DNA from 4 places in the Lysinibacillus sp. RC79 genome. Region 3 is predicted to be linked to each of the others. Evidence: riboswitches for the same ligand, from Rfam matches in the RefSeq annotation. Region 3 holds a riboswitch; each other region holds the start of a gene.

Region 1 (5,289 bases), on a different contig from region 3:
GTCTGAATATATTTTTTTAAAAAAATTCGTCCTTTTTTTCAATATCTCCCATCTCCCCATACTCGACATGTCTATATGACTAAAAGTAAAGATTAGCAGGGCAAATATATTAGAAGCTAATGATTTTGAAATCAATAAAATGGATGTATTGAGAACAATCATAATGCTACTTTTCTAGTGTAGTAAATTTATTTTGACTCTAACAGAAAAATAGGAGATATTAGTCGCGTTACCAAGTCTCACTCACCCATGCAAGATAAATCTATTTACATACAATACAGTAACCTCCATAAGTGGGGAGGACTACACTATTAATACAAAAGAAATAAAAATATCTAACTAAATGAGGTGAGTTTATTGAAAAACGGACTTGGAAAATGGGAACAATTCTTACTGTTAAAACAAAATCCTTTAACAACTAACTGCATTCCAGAATCAACACTTTACAGTCTAGAAAACCTAATCTATTTATTAAATAAGTATGAGTATATTTATGTGAAACATGATAGCACTGGACAAGGAAGAGCAATGTATAAAGTATACAAAAGAAAAGATGGACACTATTGTTTTAACGGATTTACCATGCAAGGTGAAGAAATAAATAAGTGTGTAGCAGCAATTGAGGATTTCCATCAAGTTCTACATCCATATGAGAAACACGGTAGATTAAGCGGAATTTATATTATACAGGAGGGGGTCAAAAGTCTAACCCCTGATGGGGATTCAATATCCATTCGTGTTCATGTTCAAAATCTAAAGGGAAAATGGGTAATTGGTGGAATTTACGGAAGGATTGCAGCTGAGGATCATGGGATTGTCAATTCAAATCGGGGTTCTCAAGCAATATCGATGGATGAATTATTATCAGGTTATTTGATGATGGATAATACAAAGAAAGATCAAACAATAGATTCTCTAAAAGAAGATTCAATTTTAGCAGCTGAAGTAATAGCATCCCACTTTCCTTGTAGAGAATATGGCATTGATTTTGGAATAAATCTTGAAGGAAAACCTGTATTATTTGAAGTAAATACAACGCCAAGCATACGTAGTTTTGCCAAAGTTGATAGAGCGATTTGGAAGAATATTGTTGAGATTAGGAAAATGCAAAATGAAGGCTAAGTTTGAAATGTAGTTATTTTTCATGTTAGTCATCAGCATATTTCTATTCAATAGACTTACATCCTAAAATTACTTTCCCTACTATAATTTTAGGAAAGAAGAAACTTAATTGCATCCGTTACTTGTGAACGATTAGGAATTTACCTAGAAAAAATGGATTATGGTTGGGTAGGCGCGATATGAATCAATTTTCGAAGGAATCCCTGGAACAATTTTTCATTTAATCAAATATATTGACACAAAAACCACTTTCCCGTAGATTTAAAGTAATTGCATAAAAGCATTAGGTGCCCATTGCGGGAGAATAGGGAATAAAGTGAAAAGCTTTAGCGGTCCCACCACTGTAAAAGGGAGTTTCATAGAGAATGCCACTAGCATCGTTCTGGGAAGGTTCTACGAAATGTTGAAATTGAGCCAGGAGACCTGCCTATCTGCTTCGTATTATATAGACGATGGAAAAGTCTGTAGTTTATTTGTTATGGAATAAACTACAGGCTTTTTATTTTTTTCTCTAAATCAATCTTCGAGTAACAAGGGCAAAAAAGAAAGGGGAAATTTTCATGCAATTATTACAACAGACGATTCAAAACATTCAAAGTGCTGACAACAAAATGACGGGGAAGGCAAGAGAACGCATAGATGCACTTTGCAAGCCTCCTGGAAGCTTGGGAAGACTAGAGACCCTTGCTGTGCAACTATCCGGAATTACAGGCGAACAATTTCCTGTGATTGATAATAAAGCGATTATTGTCTGTGCCGCAGATCATGGTGTTTGTGATGAAGGGGTGACATCTAATCCACAAAATGTGACGGTCTTTCAAACATTAAATTTTCCTAGAGGAGGGACTGGTGTCTGTGCTATCGCAAAAATCACAGATGCTAAAATTGTCACAGTAGATGTTGGCGTAAAAGAAGATATTCCACATGATGCTGGTGTCATCCTAAAAAAAATTAAATATGGAACGGACAATATGGCAAAAGGTCCTGCTATGTCAAGGGAAGAAGCCATTCAATCTATTGAAGTAGGAATTGAGGTAGCTACGGAAGAAATAAACAAGGGGATAAATGTACTCGGGACAGGTGAAATGGGTATTGGCAATACCACGCCGAGTGCTGCCATATTATCGGTTCTTCGCGAATGTCATCCGAATGAAGTGACAGGCTTCGGTGCAGGTGTTGGACCAGGGGGAATAGCACATAAAGTAGAAGTCATTCACAATGCTATTGTATTAAATAAACCAAATCGCGATGATGCTATTGATATTCTTGCAAAAGTCGGTGGGTTAGAAATAGGTGCTATGGCTGGAGTGATACTTGCTGCCGCCGCACATCGTAAACCTGTTGTTATAGATGGCTTTATTTCTACTATTGCTGCACTTATTGCATACGAACTCGAACCAAACGTAAAAGACTATATCATTCCTTCTCATGCCTCTGAAGAACCAGGTGCAAAAATTGCTGCTGAAATGCTCGGGGTTGAACCGATGCTACAGATGAATATGAGATTGGGCGAGGGCTCTGGTGCAGCTTTAGCATTTCCTATATTGGACGCAGCTTGCTCCATGATGAAAAATATGGCTACATTAGAAGAATCTATACTGCTGTTAGAAAAGTAATCATAGATTATGAATTCTTTTTCTATTAAACCTTAATAAAATAGGAAAAGCTTAAGTAGAGAAAAGGAACTAAGTTGGGTATATCTCTTGACTCTGTTCTTTTAATCTCTGCTTTAACTACTTTAGAGTATTCTTTAACATTCTAAAAGGTTCTATGCCCTCCAATACTAATTTTATAATTTTTTATGTTACACATTTAATGATAGGTGAGGTTTAAATGTTATTTTATAAATACTTGGTAAATTATGAGGTAAACAGATTATTATAGGATTCTAATGAAACGGAGTTTATGATTGGATTTTATAACCCCTTGTCTAGAAAATGCATGAGAAAAAAATTTAAATGATAAAGTATGCTATAAATAATTGCATGCTTTATTTTCTTTAAAAATAAGTTAGCGAGATTAGCATGATATGTATTTAAAGTTACATATATAATATTTGGGGAAAGAAATTGAAAGTTTGTAGTGTATCAAATTCAAATATGCAAAAGCCCTAATTTTATTGCTATGACAACCGCACCAACACGAGAATCTACGTTTAGCTTTCGGATAATAGAAGAGATATGATGCTCAACTGTTCTCTTACTAATTCCTAATTCCTCACTAATATCATTATTTGTTTTATCTTCAGCTATCTTTTGCAAAATTTTATACTCTTTGGGTGTAAGTATACTCAAATTAAACACTCCTATCTATCTAATTATTATAAAGGCATAATAGCACGAATTGACATAAAATTCTACTTATTAGAAAAAAATTTACAAATCAAAATATTCGTAAATGAAATATTAATCTTAAGAAAATTGCGGGAATTACGGATTTTTTTTTGCGTAAATTCTGTTAAGTTTGAGATATAAATTACATATAAATAATTTATTAGTAAGTTTAGTTATGTGTATTTTGTATATATTTTCGGGAGATATTTTACAATGTTAAGAAGATATTTCTAGCAAATTAAAAATTAATCCCCTTTCCATTTTTTTCTATCCAGGCGCATTAAAGGTAATCGTTTTTTATCAATCTCTTTTTTCGACATCAAAAAATGAGCTCTTGTCATGTTTAATATCAAAAAATTAAGAAATTAATGATTTGTTTTAAGTTGCAGGAGTAATATCTTGTTATTATCTCCTTTATATGGATAAAATAAATATTTTTTCTAGGATATTGACAACTCTGAAAATGGTCAATATAGTTAAAAGTGTAAGTATATGTAAAAATATGTTTAAATGTATTTAAATTGGTAATTACCCAGAATATACTTGCTGGAAATTATGGGAAAGGAGTGAAAAATAGTTGGAGAATATTAATAAATGGATTGAAAATAAAGAAAAAGATCTTCATTTAAAAGTAGGATTAAATTTTTTAAATCAGTATGCAATTAGTATTATTTGTGAAATATTCAATAAGGAGAATATTTTCGGTAGTTCAAAAGCTTTGACGATTGATGAGATTATACAAAATAAAGGTTATAATATTGCAACTTCAAAAAGACCTTTAGAGTTAATGTGTAATTGGTTATGTTCAAAAAATATTTTGGAAAAAGTAATAGATGAAAATCAGGGAACTAGATATATGATTACCCAAACTATTCCATCCCCTGATTTACTACAACTTGAAAAAAGTGTGGTTGGGAAGACAATGCCAGGAGCAACGCAATTATTAAAGTTGCCACTTAAACATGCAAATGAAATATTTTTGGGCGAAATGTCACAAGAAGGTTTATATGCTCAGCAGTCTGTGTCACTATGGCAATCTTATTTTAGCCATCCTGGGATGTCTATTCCTTCAGAGATTGTTGCAGAATTCATATACGATAAAATAAAAGATAGAACGGAGCCAGTAACGATAATGGAAGTTGGAGCTGGTTCGGCTAATGGTACTCGAGCGTTATATGAATTGCTAGCTTCAAAGGATAAATTAAATTTAGTTAAGAAATTTATAATCAGTGATTTTTCAACTGATTTTATCGAGAATTGTGAAAAAAATATTAAAGATAGTTATGGCGAACAAGATATTTTTGAATTTAAACTATTTGATCTTAATATCTCACCTACAGACCAAGGGTTAGAACAAGCATCTGTAGATTTTATCTTAGGTGTTAATTGTTTGCATTATATTAAGGATTGGTCAAAACAATTTCAAGAGATTCATAGTATTTTGAAATGGGATGGGTGGTTATTATCCGCTGGGTATTTTAGAAACATTTTAGAGAAACCTTTTCATATTGAATTGCATGGCAGTTTTTTCGAAGAATACCATGATGTTATTTTAAATGAAAAGTACCGACCTGAATTTGGAATAATGACACCTGAAATATTTCAAAGTGCATTAATCGAGTCTGGATATTGTGAAATAGAAATTTGGCCACCGAGAGTGAGCTGGGAGAATTTCGATTTTTATTGTGGTGTTGTAGCTGGAAAAAAAATCCGTTAATAATAAAAGGAGAATTATATTATGGGAAATTTAACAGTAAATTTAGAGAATGAGATTAAGGAAATGATTGTAGATCGATTAGGATTAATAGATGTAGATATAGAAAGTATTGATAAT
Region 2 (5,289 bases), on a different contig from region 3:
GCTCGTGCAGCATTTTGCTTGATTGTCCAATTTTGATCGATAAAATAAGCAGATTTATAATACCAAGTCGTCACAGGTGATAGATCTGGTACTGTTACTGGAATTTTGTAATCCTTCTTCTCCTCTGAATAACTCTTCTGGAAGATCGGATCAATCGTAGCTGTACTGCCCGCTAAAATGGATGTTGATGAGTTAGGTGCAACTGCCATGACATAGCCGTTACGCATACCTTTTTCAGCAACCGCGGCACGTAATGCATTCCACTTATGACTGTCATAGCCACGTTTGTCAAAATACGCACCAGTATGCCAATCTGAACCTTCAAATAATGGGTAGGCTCCTTTTTCACATGCCAAATCGTTAGAAGCACGAATCGTTAAATAGGCAATTTCCTCATATAGCTTGTCCGCAAATTCTACAGCTTCCTCAGACTCCCATTGAATTTCTTTCAAAGCTAATAAATGGTGCCAGCCAAATGTTCCAAGCCCAATACCACGGTAGCGTAAGTTCGTACGCTCTGCTTGTTTTACTGGAATTGTATTTAGCGCAATAACGTTATCTAACATACGTACTTGAACTGGGATCAATCGTTCTAGAACACCAGCCGGAACTGCTCGGCCTAAATTGATAGATGACAAGTTACATACAACGAAATCTCCAGGCTTGCGACGCGTTACGATGACATCATCCTCTAGGGTAATCGACTCAAATTCAGTAGCTGACATATTTTGGAAAATTTCTGTGCACAGGTTCGAACTGTAAATCATCCCTTCATGCTTATTCGGATTCATGCGATTGACTTCATCTCGATAGAACATAAACGGCACGCCTGTTTCAAGCTGTGAGCGCATAATACGCTTCATAATATCAATGGCTGGTACGACTTCACGACTTAATAATGGATTCGCGATACATTCCGCATATTTTGTACGGAAAGAGCCGTCACCCTTTTTCTCATCGTAGGAATCCTCTAATGAGAAGCCCATGACCTCTCGCACTTCATGCGGATCAAATAAATGCCATTCCCCGCGTTCCTCAACAGTTTCCATAAATAAATCCGGTAAGCACAGCCCTGTGAAAATATCATGGGCACGCAGACGCTCATCCCCATTGTTTAAGCGTAAATCTAAAAACGTAAAGACGTCTTTATGCCAAATATCTAAATAAACAGCAATAGCTCCTTGTCGTTGACCTAGCTGATCGACTGAAACCGCCGTATTATTAAGTTGTTTAATCCATGGTAAAACGCCACTTGATGCACCTTTAAAGCCTTTAATAGATGAGCCTCGGCTACGAATTTTGCCCATATAAACTCCAATGCCACCGCCGTACTTCGATAATGTTGCGACATCTGTATTCGTGTCATAAATACTTTGTAAACTATCATCTACTGTATCGATAAAGCAGCTAGATAACTGTCCATGTGTTTTACCTGCATTCGATAATGTCGGTGTGGCAACAGTCATATATAAATTACTCATCGCCCAGTAAGATTCACGTACTTTTTCTAAACGATTTTCTGTTTCATCCTGCATCAGGGTCATCGCAATAACCATCCATCGTTCCTGCGGTAGCTCCACTGGTGTTTTCGTGTAATCTCGGACTACATAGCGGTCCATTAATGTTTTTAAACCAATATACGTAAACAACTCATCTCGACTTGATTCTAAAAAAGAAGCGAGTTCCTGAAGCTCCTGCTCACTATACTTTGTTGTTAAACTTTCATGATACAAACCAGCTTCTGTATAGTGTGCTAATTGTTCTGGGAAAACTTTATATACATCCTTCACTGAAACTCCACGGCGCATTGCAAATTGATCATATAGTTTTTCTAAATAAACTTGAGCTGCAACAAATGTCCAGTATGGCTCCTCCTCATCAATGAGGCTAAGCGTTTGTAAAATCATCGCATCTGCCCATGCTTCAAATGTGGCATTGTCGTTTTTTCGTAGCCATCGATCCGATAACCTTACAAAACTTTCGAGTTCATCCTCCGTGTAACTTTTCTTGAGCTTAGTCATTTGCTGTTCGATTTGAATTGTCATGTATACATTCTCTCCCTTTCCTTCTACAGCAACACAAAAAACGATCACGCAACATTTATCGGTTACGTGATCGCTGTAAAATCGGAAATGGAAATGAAGGACATGCACACAAAGAAGTGAACAAATCTCTCGCCTCCACTTCTCAATCCCCGAAGAATGTGTTGCTGTCTTGAACATCTCGGCAGGTCTCCTGGCTCATGCTTCCTCCAAATGATGGCCTTCCCGTTCTTCACAGTGGCCTATTCATCATTTGTCAGCACTTACAGTTGCGGGGACAGCTTCGGCCTAAGATGACTCTTTTTCCGAATTCCCTTTTAAACCATATTGGTACCGCTCGTCCAAAATACTATATATTGTGTTTTAACTCCTAAACAAATCTAACATATTGTGTTTATTGTTGCAATAGGCGTTTTGCACTTTAAAATTTTTAAAGTGCTACATTTTCTCGAAGCAAGCCCAATTACAATGCAGTTTTACGTAGTTTTTCAAAATTTCTAGGGAATTTTTTTTGTGCTAGCTGCTCTTTTTCTGGCTGTATTCCTAGCAAAACTACTGCACATGGACCAGCCGATTTCTCAACATCTAACGGACTTTTAACTTGTTGCTCGCCAAAAAGCCGGGTAAATTCCGCTTGTAAACCTTTTGACCCAACTGGCCATACTTGCTGCACTATTTCCTCTTTCCACGCCTGAAAAATAGGTTGCAGCTGTGCGACATCTTCAGGTTGGGCAAGAATTTCATTGCCTACAAGCGGTAGTCCATAGGTGTACCAACTAAGCTGCTCATGCATAGTCGCTGTGCGTTTTTGCTGCTCACCTAGCATCGTTATAGACAAGCCTGATTGTAGAGTCGGCATATTGGACTCTGTACTACCGTCTATTTGCGGACAATTAAGACCCGCCTCATCAAAAACCTGCTGAATGCCCGTAACATAACGAGACCATGCTGCATCCCCTGAAAAATTAGCGAGTAAAATATGGCTTGGTAAAGCATTTGCAGCAAGCTGCTCTAAAAAAGTAACACGTGCCGTTAAGTATGCCGTTAGTTTGTCTGGAGCAGACACAACATCTTGTGGTTTTTCACCAATTGCTGCGGAATTATCTGTTGTAGCAATCAGCTCACCTATTTTTATTGCATTTCTCAATGTACTCGACCTTCCTTACGCACAAACACCTTAGAGAGAATTGGCATCGCAATTGCAACGATCACCAGATTTATGAGTGTTGCCAATGGAAGACTAGTCAGTGACGCCCAGTAAAATGCCGGACTAATGATAAAGTAAAATGGTAAGGGTGCCACAACGCCATTTAATATAAATGCCACAGGCCATTTCCAGAAATGCATTCCTTTTTTATGCATAACCCCAAAGACCCATACAACAATAAACATTTCTACTGCGATAATAATATGCAGTGGTCCATATAGAAAACCCGAAGTTAAGGCTGAAATCAAATGCCCAATTGCCCCTGCAACCCCTGCTAATACTGGAGATAAAAATACAACGCTTAAAAATGCAGGAGCAGCGTCAAGCGCAGCAGTTGTAATAAATGGTGTTGGAATTTTAATGACTGCACCCACTGCACAAATTGCCGCTACCATAGCTGTAAGCGTCAACTTCATCAATTTTTGTCGATCCATTCCATTTCCTCTTTCCTTTTATATTTAGTGATTTGCTCATTATAACGTGTGGTTGATTTCCGTTCCGACTGGGTGCTTTGTTGCTGTCGCTTCGCTTTCGCACAGATAAAACATTGTTGCTGTCGCTTCGCTTTCGCACAGTTAAAACATTGTTGCTGTCGCTTCGCTTTCGCACAGTTAAAACATTGTTGCTGTCGCTTCGCTTTCGCACAGATAAAACATTGTTGCTGTCGCTTCGCTTTCGCACAGTTAAAACATTGTTGCTGTCGCTTCGCTTTCGCACAGATAAAACATTGTCGCTGACACTTTGCTTTCGCGCAGAGCAAAGCTTCCTGGGGGCGTCCGATGAGATGCTGATCCCCAAGGAGTCACCCAGCCTTCACTCCAATCAACTTAATATATATAGCATACGTTTTAACAATCGTCATCCCCAACATTTTTTATGAAAAGCATTCTAAATTTTTCAAAAACTATATCATTTGATTTGTTCTCCTATACCGTACCAAATGCGTACGACTTGTTCGGCTTCAGCAAATAATGCCTGGTACAAACGCCCACATGTATCGCGCAATAATCGCGCCTGCTTTTCCATCGGCACTACTCCACGTCCCATATCGGTCACTATAATATACAGGGCACAATTTTCTTCAAGAGTCTTTAGTCTTGTCAAAATGGTTCTAACAAGAGGTTCATCATCCTCAAGATCTTGTGTCACGAGCCACTTCTCTAAGTTTTTAATAACTAGTACATCACAGGTAGGAGTACCATCAGGTAGATCGCCATCTACTAGCTCAACTTTTTGTCCTGCAAGCAAATTCATGACATAGTCGGTTTTTCCACTATAGGCGCCTCCGATAAAGACATGCATCTCGCTCCCTCCTCCCAAGCCTTTCTTGTAAACGTTAAAGAAAACATTTTATCATGCGGTGATTGATACGACCAAAAAGATTGCTCAGTCGGTGCAAATTCTACAAGAAGTGCTCGAATCACTCCACCATGGACAACGAGATGATAAACATCTTCACCTTTTGGTAGTACAGTGAACCCTTCAATGACACGTGCACAAAAAGCATCAAAGCCTTCCCCCTTTGGAGGTGGTGACTGAACGGGATCATCTAACCATGCACAATAACGACTATCTGATTTTAAGTCCTCATATGTGCGCCCTTCAAATTCACCGAAGTTCGACTCTCGAAATCTCCTATCAGACACGTATATTGCATTCGGAAAATAATGAGCAGCTGTTTCCCTACAACGCAGCAAATCACTACCATACACCTTCGTGACATCTTGATCTAAAATAGCTAGCAAAGATGCATCAGCTAATGAAGAATCTGTCCAGCCGATATAACGCTTCTCCAAATTTTCCTTAGTTGGTGCATGTCTCATTAAGTGCACAATAACAACGTCACCCACAGAACAACCTCCATTCCTTCAATTGATGCACCAAGTAAATCTCCAGAAACGCCACCAAAGTTTCGCACTGTAAATTGACGAAAGACTAAAAAGGCAATCGCTAATACAGCCATCAACACGAATGGAACAATGGTGAAGCCTACGACAAACAACAAACTGCTATACGCTACAACTAGTGTTAAAAGCATAA
Region 3 (5,289 bases):
CCGGCTTAGCACCAATAAAAACATCAAATTTACTTTTGCGATAAACAATGCCAATATCATCAAATACTGCTCGATAACATGCCATACCGCAGCCGTTAAAGCCAATATTTAATGTTTTCGGTAACGACATACCACCAAGCTTTTCTTGAATCTCTTCCGCATATGGAATCGAATCGGCCTTTTCCCCATAACAGAAGTCACAAGCCTTTAACGATAGCACGTCGCCAATTGGTGTTAGCAAAAAGCCAACTTCACGAAGCTTTGCGGTAATCTCTTCAGGCTCTGACGTTGGAATTTTCAAATGAATTTGATGGTCTGGTGTATACTCCATCGTTCCTTCCTCACCAACTACCTCAGCTAACGTCATCATTTGTTGAGGAGTAAAAAACTTATTGGCTACCCCTGGACTAACCGCTAATTCAAAAATAGATTCGATTTTTTGTTGAACACGCTTAGGTGTTACTTTCACCGCGCTTGTTCCATTCACCAGAGCAAGAGCAGCTGTCGCCATTTCGAGTGACGATTTTTTAGGCTTTGGTTGAGGTGTTATTGCTAAACTGGGCTTAATACGATTTGCATTGGGATCTGTATCAAAATCATTACGCGCTGCTCCTGTTTCTTGATTCATCGCCCATGGTTCATTTTCTTCCTTCAGTCGTTGATGTGGTCGTAACGGTTGTTTTTCTTCACCAAGTGTATATTTGCGCTGATAACCACGTGGCGTAATCATTTTATTGTCGTAGAAGAATGTTGTTGAATTCCCGATAATAACTGTTGTTAACATGCCGATATCATGTTCAAGCATTTCTGCTAAAGTCGTCATCGTAATTTCCTGACGGTCACGATACGCGCTTTTCACAAGCCCAACCGGTGTATCTGGCGAACGATATTCTAATAAAATTCGTTGAGCCTCTACGATTTGTCTCGTACGACGTCCACTTTTTGGGTTATAAAGAGCAATAACAAAATCCGCCATTGCTGCTGCTTCTACTCGTTTTGCAATTAAATTCCAAGGTGTTAAGTGGTCACTTAAACTAATGGTGCAGGCGTCATGCATAATTGGAGCACCTAGTAAACTTGCACACGAATTAATAGCTGAAATACCTGGAACAATTTCTACCTCGATACCAGTTGCTTCCGTCCAGCCTAGCTCGATCAATACCTCATACACTAATCCTGCCATTCCATAAACGCCTGCATCACCGCTGGAAATAACCGATACGATACTTCCTGCCTCTGCTTGACGCACCGCTTCCTGTGCACGTGAAACTTCCTCTGTCATACCAGTACTAATAATCGACTTTGCACTAACTAAATCCTGAATCAGTTCAACATAAGTTTTATAGCCTATGATCATATCACTTTGTTGTAGTGCCTCCACAGCACGAGTCGTAATATGTTTAAAGTCTCCAGGGCCAAAGCCAACTACGAAAATCTTACCTTTTTGCGCCATTTTGTTACCCCTCTTTCACCTTTTCAATACCTTTAATGGCTGTTGTTTGTGCTGTACGCTGCAACGAACCTTCACGCAATGTAAAAACATGCTCATTATGTAACGATTCATGATTTAAATCTTGTACGAGTGCCTTCGCATGCTCCGTTGTCGGCACACGGTACCAATTCCCCTGAGGATAAGCAATGACAACACAAGCATCCTTACACCTACCATTACAGCGGGTCCTTGTCGTATGTATTTCCTTATCAAGCGCTAGCAACTGTATTTCATCACGTATTGCCAATGTAATGTCCTCAGCATCTTTTTTCATACAGCTACTACCATTGCAAATAAAAAGATGTGTTTTCATCCCCTCTAAATTCCAAGTCGTCATAGTTGTTCTCCCCTCATTTGCTTTTAGGAAAAAGAAAAAACCTTTACTCTAGTCGAAGAGTAAAGGTTAAGTAGAAGCCAAATAAAAACGAATATATACAGGTACTCGCTCTCGCTTCAACTTCTCCCTCCGAAAAGTTTGCATGCATCATCCCATAAGCAGGTTTCCTGACTTAAGCTTCTTTTTACTATCGCGCCTTCCTAAGTTTTCACTAGTGGCATCCGCGATTTCATCAGCTATTACAGTAGCGGGGGCTGTATCGGATTTTCACCGATTTCCCTATTATCTTGAAAATATTCAAGCACTTATGGATGTTTTATATGAATTTATGATCTTTCATGTAATTGAAAACTGTTTCTATCATATCTTATTATTTTAAAAATTCAATATTTCTTTTTTAATTTGTGACAATTTTTTTAATATTTCATAGCAAAATGTGAAATCTCTATCTATTTATCAGAATTTTCGACATAGATCCTCAATTGAAAATTTTTTCATAAAAAGTATAGCATATATATGGAAAATCATGTTACACTTTGTCGTGAAATCTCACAACTTCATCTTTTTTCGGTGCGAATTGTTCATCATTTCGCTTAAAAGGGAAGCCGGTTCAAGTCCGGCGCGGTCCCGCCACTGTATTAGGGAGTTTTATAGATAATGTCACTGTCCAAAGGATGGGAAGGCTTATAAAACGTTGAACTAAAGCCAGGAGACCTGCCGAAAAATATGTGATCGTTTCAACCTACGAGGATAGGTGTGCGGCTTAGCAGACTAGAATTTTATTTGCTTTTTTTAGCTATGCACTTTTCCAAAGTTGGAGAAGTGTCTTTTTTATTTTCGCACGCTAATTCGAAAAATTTTAATGTGAGGAGGAGAGATTTTTGAAATTCTCAGCTTGGAAGCTTAGTTATTTCTTATTGGCATTTTTATTCGTGCCAAATCGTGCATTTGCGATGCATATTATGGAGGGCTTTTTGCCAATTGAATGGGCGATTTTTTGGTGGGTCGTATCGATTCCTTTTATTATTTTAGGATTACGTTCTATTCGTAAAACAATTGATGAAAATCCTGAAACAAAAATGATTTTAGGTCTATCGGGTGCCTTTGCCTTTGTGCTATCAGCCTTAAAAATCCCTTCTGTAACGGGGAGTTGCTCGCATCCAACTGGGGTTGGGCTTGGAACAGTTCTTTTTGGACCATTAGCGATGAGTGTTATCGGAACAATCGTATTATTATTCCAAGCTTTACTTTTAGCACATGGTGGGCTTACAACATTAGGTGCAAACACCTTTTCCATGGCAATTATGGGCCCTATTATCGCTTACTATGTATTTAAGGGCTCACAAAAAATGGGACTATCATTTTCCATCGCTGTCTTTTTAGCAGCAATGCTTGGTGACTTAGGTACATATATTGTCACTTCTGTACAATTAGCTCTTGCCTTCCCTTCTGAGGTCGGAGGCTTTATGGCTTCATTCACAAAGTTTGCTGGTATTTTTGCGTTAACACAAATCCCTCTTGCTGTTAGTGAAGGAATTTTAACAGTGATCGTTATGAACTTCCTGAAAAAATACAATGTGAGTGAATTAAAAGCTCTACGTGTTTTCTCAGCAAAGGAGGCACACTAAAATGAAAAAAAACTTACTGCTTTTAGCAGTTGTTGTGTTACTAGCAATCGTTCCCCTATTTATTCAAAAAGGCGCAGAATTCGAGGGTGCTGATGGCGAAGCGGAGGCAGCAATTGGTGAAATAGATGCTAACTATGAACCATGGTTTGAAAGCTTATGGGAGCCACCAAGCGGTGAAATTGAAAGCTTATTATTCGCACTACAAGCTGCTATTGGCGCTGGATTTATCGGCTATTTCATCGGCTTAATGCGCGGCAAACATAAAGAGGGTTAAGCGATGTTACTCATTGATAAGTATGCTTATATGAATAAACTAGCGTCTGTTCATCCGCTAGAAAAAATGACGTTATCCCTTGGACTACTTATATTGTCGCTTATCATGAGAGATGAACGAATTTCACTCATTACATTTATTGTGATGAGTGCTTTTATCATTTTAGGCGCAAAAATTCCTACAAAATACTATGCAAAATTACTATTGCTACCTGGATTTTTTTTACTATCAAGTTTAGTGTCAATTTTAATTTCTATAGCACCAACAACTAGCGCGCTACCAACGCACATTTGGTCATTTTCACTTAATAGTTGGACGATTTTTATCGGCAGTTCGAGCCTCGTGACAGCGCAGCAGCTTTTTTTCATCGTCCTTGGCAGCATTAGCTGTTTGTATTTTTTAATTCTCACAACATCAGTCCAATCTATTTGTTACGTGCTACGACAATGGCAACTTCCAACTCTATTTGTAGAGCTAGTAGAACTAACGTATCGTTTTATTTTTATCTTTTTAGACAGTATGCAGAAAATCCATCTTGCCCAGCAGGCTCGTCTAGGATACAGCTCCCCTATGCAGTGGCTTCGTTCAGTATCAATGCTGATTGCTGCTTTATTTGTCGAGATGTTCCAACGCAGTCGTGAGCTAAACAATGCGATGGAAGCGCGTGGTGGCGAAACTGTCTATTGGCAAGATGATGTTATCTATAACACGAAAAATTGGGCAGGTATTGCTGCTATTTTTATACTCCTCATCATTTATGGAGGTTTTTTCTGATGACAGATTTATACTTTGATTTAACACATTTATCCTACGCTTATGCAGATGGAACTCATGCCTTAACAGATATTACACTTCAAATTCCAAAGGGGAAAAAAATCGCTTTACTTGGTCATAATGGAGCTGGAAAATCAACGTTATTCCAGCATTTAAATGGGATTTTGAAGCCTACTGCTGGAAGTATATCCTTTTGTGGTAAAGAACTGAACTATAGTAGAAAAGCATTAAAAGAATTACGTCAACAGGTTGGCATTGTTTTTCAGGATGCAGACAACCAGCTTTTTTCTGGCACAGTTAAGCAAGATATTGCATTTGGACCTTTGAATCTTGGCTGGACAACTGAAAAAATTGAAGAGAAAATTGCGTGGGCTGTCGCTCAAACCGAAGTCGAAGCATTGCTAGATAAACCGATACATTTTTTAAGTGTTGGGCAGAAAAAACGTGTCGCGATGGCAGGAGTACTTGCAATGGAACCTTCCGTTTTATTATTAGATGAACCGACAGCTGGGCTAGATAATTATTATAGTGCACAAGTTTTACAGTATTTAGCTACGTTAGAGAACGGTGAACGAACAATTTTACTGGCTACGCATGATATTCCATTAGCCTATGGATGGGCAGATCAAATAATCGTGATGGAAGCCGGGAGAATTATTTATAATGGGGATCCAGTTGAAATGTTCTTCCAAGAGGATTTGCTTGAAAGAGCCCATCTTGAACGCCCATGGGTCTTTGAAATGGCCATTGCCTTACAAAATAAAAAACTATTTGAGAAAAACAT
Region 4 (5,289 bases), on a different contig from region 3:
TAACTCGTTTTAGACAAAAAAGCCAAGTTGATTCGTACATTTCTTTCATCACTTCCCAAGTCTTCATAGTGCAAAAAGAGAGGAGTCATGGTAGACCCACTCTCTTTACATGCTCTTACTTTAAATCCATTTGAGCATAAGGGATATCATATTCGGATGCACGAGGGTTAAAATCTTTCATATTTTTATGGTATATAACGTTATTCGTTTCATATGAAATTGGATAGAATAATGCTTGGTCATGGAACATTGTTAAAATATCTTTATACAATTGCACACGTTCCGCTTCATCAGTACCAATTAATAATTGATGTATTTTGTCATCAATTTGTGCTGCATTATCTAGGCCCAATTTCGCTTCATAAACGCCATTTGCATTCGGCGTTGCTGATTCGTTTGCGAAGCTGTGTGGGTCTGTTGGCGGACCGTTTGTACGCCAGAAATTAATATCTACTTGATTATCCATCAATTTTTGGAGCCCTACCATAACATCAGCGCCTTCAAGGTTTAATTGGACGCCTATTTTTGCTAATTCCCCTTGCATTAATTCTGCCATGGGTTTTTGGATAGCATCCGTTGCAATATAGATTAAATCTAATTTAAGAGGTTGCCCATTTTTGGAACGGATTTTATCACCTTTTTGTAATGTCCAACCTGCTTCATCTAATAACTGCTTGGCTTTTTCTGGATTGAATAGGATTGGTTTTAAATCAATGTTGGCATATGGAATAGCATCCCAAAACAGTGTATTAGCAACTTTTTCTGTACCATGGGTAATACTCTCAACCATTTGTTCTTTATTAATAGCGTATTGAATAGCCTGACGTACTTTTAATTCTGCTAATGGTCCAGATTGTGTGTTAAACAGTAATGCACGTGTAGATAAAGGTTCAGATGTAGCAGTTTTGTATTTACCACTATCTTTTAAGAAAGTGTAGTTATCTAAGCTAATGATGCCACGACCATAAATTAAGTCTAATTCTTCATTTTCAAATGCCAGCGACATAGATTCTGAATCAGGAATAATTTTCACTTTTACTTTGTCTACCAATGGCTTTTCACCCCAATAATGTTCGTTGCGGCTAAAAATTGCATATTGATCTTTTTTGTATTCCGTTAATACCCATGGACCTGTTCCAATCGGAGCTTTAATACCTTTATTTGTTGCATCTCCCTCAGGGAATCCGTTATCCCCTAAGAAGCGAAATGGTCGAACAAACGCCAATTCGTTTAATACGGGGTAGTAGGGTGCATCTAACTGTAAACGAATTGTATAATCATCTTCTTTCACAACATCTACAATATGATTCACCATCCCCATCCAGGAGTGTGTATCACGATCTGCTAAAACTGCATTAAAATTACGAATAACATTATCTGCATTAAAGGCTGTCCCATCAGAGTATTTTACATCTTGTCTAAGATGAAATATGTAAGCTTTTTTATCGTCAGAGATTTCCCATCTCTCTGCTAATTTCGGGGATATTGTCCCGTCATCGTTATACTCTACCAATGATTCATACACCATTGCTTGCGCAGTCATTTGGTTTGGTAAATAAGTATGCGGATTTAAAGGCCCTATATCTAGCGGCCAGCCAATTGTTATCATTTTTCCTTCGTTATCTTTTGTTGTACTTCCATTACCTTCATTCGAGCTTGAACACCCTGCTAAAATGGTTAACATCAGTAATAGAATGAAAGGCAATAAATTCTTTTTGAATAACATTAATTTTGCTCCTGTCTATTTATTGGTGCTAGAAAGATTGAATTATTATACTTCTAATTTAAAACTCATAGCATTCGGGGAACGCCGCTAAAAGTGTGAATTGCGCCGCTAACCAAGCAAAGAATGCCGCTAAAACCCGAAATTCCGCCGCTAACCAAACAATTTGTCTTGCTAATTTCGTATAACAAAAACTACGAGGTTTCAAAGTTGTTTTTGTATTAAATACATAAAACTATGCTCTCTCTTTATTCGCACCTCACTTTGATGTAAACTACTAAGTTTAGAAAAAGGCATAAAAAAATCCTTATTCAAATATGAATAAGGATAGAAAAACTCATCATTAAAAGCCTTCCATCCATCTCCCTATCTTTCGTAGCTCTACAATGAATCTTATTACAAGCAGGCATTCTGGCTTATGAATCTTCATTTTGCTTCACCTTCCCAAGTACTTACTTAGTGGTATTTTTTGAAACAAAACTCCTCATTTACAGCTGCGGGACAGCATGGGATTTACACCCATTTTCCTTTTAATTGAGTGAAAAATTATTTTTCACCTAAAACTTGTAATGGTAATTATTAAATTTAGTAATAAACATAACACGCTTCAAAGACACACGTCAATTTTATTTTCTGAATATAATAAAGTTTCGAGATTTTTAAATGCTTTTTTATGTACACTCCATCAAAAAAGCCATCTCACACTAGTGAGACGGCCCCATTTCTATTGTTGATGTTTTTTTACCATAGACTCTGTAAAAGCCTGAGATTGTCCCTTTGGAATACTTAATGTTTGCCACTCAGTGCCCTTTAGTTGCTTAGCGATGTAAACGATTTGACCGACATGTTGTGAGTAGTGAGACATCTGTCTTTCGATAGCATCTATCACGGAATGCTGTTCTCCTCTTATCGTTACAAACCCTTGTAAATCAGCTTCCGTTAATCCTTGTAAAGCATCTAAAAATACTTGCCAGCCCTTTTCCCATACAGTCATAACCTCTTCTTTTGACTGAAGGCTATCGGTAAATTCATCATCACGATTTCTAGTTACTTTCTCACCATCTGTCGTTAGAAAGTCAATCCATCTCGATATCATATTACCACTAACGTGTTTTACGATAACGGCAATGCTATTGGATTCTGCGTTAAAAGCCCATTGTAGTTGTTCATGATCCAATTGTGAGAGTGTTTTATCGCCTTGTTCTTTCAAACTTTTAAATCTTTTTTGAACTACATTTAAATAAGTCTGCCCAATACTCATTCATGAACGCCCCCATCATTCGATTATTTTATTTCAATTTCCCCTGGCGTAATTGGCCACTGAAAACATTTACTCTTCCTAAATTTAGGTTTTACTATATAAAAATAGTCTAATAAAATTGTGAAGAGTTATATCATCTTACTTTTATAGTTTTGCTAATCGTTACCCAATATGAATTCTTTTACAAGCTCAATCATTTTCTTTTGCATATCTTCTTGATCAGCATGTTCTATTTGATATCCAATGTGGAAAACATAACCGTTATAATAAGTGTAAAGCTCATTTGCTAAGGTACTAGTTAGACGAACCTTCTTATTTTTTATATCAAAGTCATAGTAAAAATAAGACAATCTACCATTATCAGGTGTAGCGATTTGATGAAATAATGGATTTTCTCCGATCAAACCCTCATTCTTAATAGTATTGCCTAAAAAATCACTAATATCATGTGTAATATCATAGTTTACTAATGGATTACTATCTACATTTGTGACTGTAAAAATAGCAAATTGTTGATCTTCACCATTTAATGCTTTTTGTAAATAAGTAAATTGCATTTGATTTTGCAAGCGGCCATTAGTCATTTCTGAAGTTACAGCATAAACCTCCTGTATATTGGCCTTAAAAGGTAGTTTCTTAGGATCGATCGGATGAACGTTATTTCCCATTACCGTTGCTACTTCTCGCATTGCTTCAAAACCTTTCACAGGCTCGTAAAATTTGGGGTTTTTACGGTCATTGAGACGATCAGCTATTTGAAAATACTGACTATAGGTTACCACAGTTCCTTTGACCTCGGTGTTAAATAGATCTGTTAATTGTTTAGAAACTCCCTTCCCTTCTAGTTGCGAAGTATCAGTTGTCATTTGTAAATTACCATATTTTGTTAGCTGCAAGGCGACAAACAATAAAATGGAACACGTAATAGTCATTGTGACAACACTGTAGGACCAATGCCTCTTTTGCGGTGGATGTTCTTCATTAATTTTTATTTTTACGTTTCGGATAATTTCCTCTTTATGTACCGATATATCCTTCAACTCTCTTAATGTATGCTTATCCATTTAAAAGTACCTCCCATTCGATATCCTGAAGATCAATTTTTAATAATTCCTTCCCTTTTTTCAAACGTGATTTGACCGTACCTTCAGGGATTTCGAGTAGTTTAGCAATTTCTTTAATCGTCATATTTTCTAAATAAAAATATACAATTGGTTCTCGTTGCTTTAACGGTAATTTCAAGATCGCTTCATCTAAAATCGTTTGTTCATCTTGTTGAATTAGCGTATCTTTTAGAACTGATCTTTGCTTAGGGAAAAGCTTGTGCTGAACTGAAATTTTCCGATATACCCAGCTTTTTAAATAATCCTTACATTTATTAATGGTCATGCGTGCTAAGTAAGCCCTCATCTCTCCCCTTTCTTCATAATACTTCTGATGATGATAGAATTTAATAAACACATCTTGAACAATATCCTCAGCTATTTGTAGATCTTTCGTATAGTAGTAAGCGATTCGAAATAAATGTTCTGTATGTAGCTCCATTAATTGCTCTAAATATTCTGTATCAGACAAAATCTTTCCCTCCTTCTACACTATAAACGAGGCTACAGTTATAAAAGATTAAATTTCAACAAAAAAAACCGTCTCTTCATTAATTGAGACGGTTTCCTTCTATCTATTATAAATTTTCATCAATATATGTTTCTATATCTGACGCAATCGTGTCAATAGGGACATCTTCTGCATTCTCTGCATATCCTGAATACATTTTTACGATTACACCATCTTTATCAACTAAAAAAAATTGATTCCCATGGACGACTTGGTCGCTGTTAGGATCATTTCTGACGATTATTTTTGTTGATTTTACAGCGAACTGCTCGATATATTTTTGTGAATAACCAGTAAGTAGATTCCATTTCGATTGATCTGGAACATTATATTTTTTCAAATAATCAGCTAATACTACTGGTTTATCCACGTCAGGATCAACTGAAAACGCAACAATATTATAATCTTCCACACCTTTTTTCTTCAGCTTCTCTTGAACTTGCGTCATATTAAAAGACATTGGTGGACAAATTGAGGTGCAATTTGTAAAAATATACATACCAATCCATGGTTTGCCTTTTAAACTCTCTAAAGAAACTTTTTCTCCGCGTTGATTGACATGTTCAAAATCTGGTAATTCCAAGCTATAATCTGCTTTAAACTTCGAATTTCCACACGCACTAAGCACAGCTGCTAATGCAAAAAGTAGAACAAGTCCAATTATTTTATTTCTCATCTTTAACACGCTCCC

Evidence for each region. A riboswitch is a leader RNA that binds a small molecule or an ion and turns the genes downstream of it on or off. The one in region 3 is predicted to bind cobalamin.
Region 1: linked by a shared signal. The riboswitch ahead of cobT (nicotinate-nucleotide--dimethylbenzimidazole phosphoribosyltransferase) and the one ahead of ABH968_RS23930 (energy-coupling factor ABC transporter permease) in region 3 are both predicted to bind cobalamin.
Region 2: linked by a shared signal. The riboswitch ahead of ABH968_RS20310 (ribonucleoside-diphosphate reductase subunit alpha) and the one ahead of ABH968_RS23930 (energy-coupling factor ABC transporter permease) in region 3 are both predicted to bind cobalamin.
Region 4: linked by a shared signal. The riboswitch ahead of nikA (nickel ABC transporter substrate-binding protein) and the one ahead of ABH968_RS23930 (energy-coupling factor ABC transporter permease) in region 3 are both predicted to bind cobalamin.

The regions. Positions count from the first base shown of each region.
Region 1 is NZ_JBGCCD010000003.1:51,433-56,721, reverse strand. Features, by position in the region: gene ABH968_RS04035 (hypothetical protein) at 1-42, opposite strand, end outside; gene ABH968_RS04030 (YheC/YheD family protein) at 358-1,122, shown strand; cobalamin riboswitch at 1,391-1,567, shown strand; gene cobT (nicotinate-nucleotide--dimethylbenzimidazole phosphoribosyltransferase) at 1,683-2,738, shown strand; partial or broken gene ABH968_RS04020 (response regulator transcription factor) at 3,216-3,419, opposite strand; gene ABH968_RS04015 (class I SAM-dependent methyltransferase) at 4,033-5,172, shown strand; gene ABH968_RS04010 (phosphopantetheine-binding protein) at 5,194-5,289, shown strand, end outside.
Region 2 is NZ_JBGCCD010000026.1:58,894-64,182, forward strand. Features, by position in the region: gene ABH968_RS20310 (ribonucleoside-diphosphate reductase subunit alpha) at 1-2,093, opposite strand, end outside; cobalamin riboswitch at 2,208-2,395, opposite strand; gene ABH968_RS20315 (hypothetical protein) at 2,506-3,189, opposite strand; gene ABH968_RS20320 (ECF transporter S component) at 3,186-3,683, opposite strand; gene ABH968_RS20325 (bifunctional adenosylcobinamide kinase/adenosylcobinamide-phosphate guanylyltransferase) at 4,159-4,551, opposite strand; gene ABH968_RS20330 (histidine phosphatase family protein) at 4,500-5,099, opposite strand; gene cobS (adenosylcobinamide-GDP ribazoletransferase) at 5,072-5,289, opposite strand, start outside.
Region 3 is NZ_JBGCCD010000037.1:37,338-42,626, reverse strand. Features, by position in the region: gene cobJ (precorrin-3B C(17)-methyltransferase) at 1-1,453, opposite strand, end outside; gene ABH968_RS23935 ((2Fe-2S) ferredoxin domain-containing protein) at 1,458-1,829, opposite strand; cobalamin riboswitch at 1,969-2,153, opposite strand; cobalamin riboswitch at 2,381-2,565, shown strand; gene ABH968_RS23930 (energy-coupling factor ABC transporter permease) at 2,711-3,457, shown strand; gene ABH968_RS23925 (energy-coupling factor ABC transporter substrate-binding protein) at 3,459-3,731, shown strand; gene cbiQ (cobalt ECF transporter T component CbiQ) at 3,735-4,505, shown strand; gene ABH968_RS23915 (energy-coupling factor ABC transporter ATP-binding protein) at 4,505-5,289, shown strand, end outside.
Region 4 is NZ_JBGCCD010000013.1:125,359-130,647, forward strand. Features, by position in the region: gene nikB (nickel ABC transporter permease) at 1-67, opposite strand, end outside; gene nikA (nickel ABC transporter substrate-binding protein) at 116-1,726, opposite strand; cobalamin riboswitch at 2,108-2,306, opposite strand; gene ABH968_RS14345 (DUF1572 family protein) at 2,448-2,984, opposite strand; gene ABH968_RS14350 (hypothetical protein) at 3,140-4,048, opposite strand; gene ABH968_RS14355 (RNA polymerase sigma factor) at 4,041-4,559, opposite strand; gene ABH968_RS14360 (SCO family protein) at 4,666-5,274, opposite strand.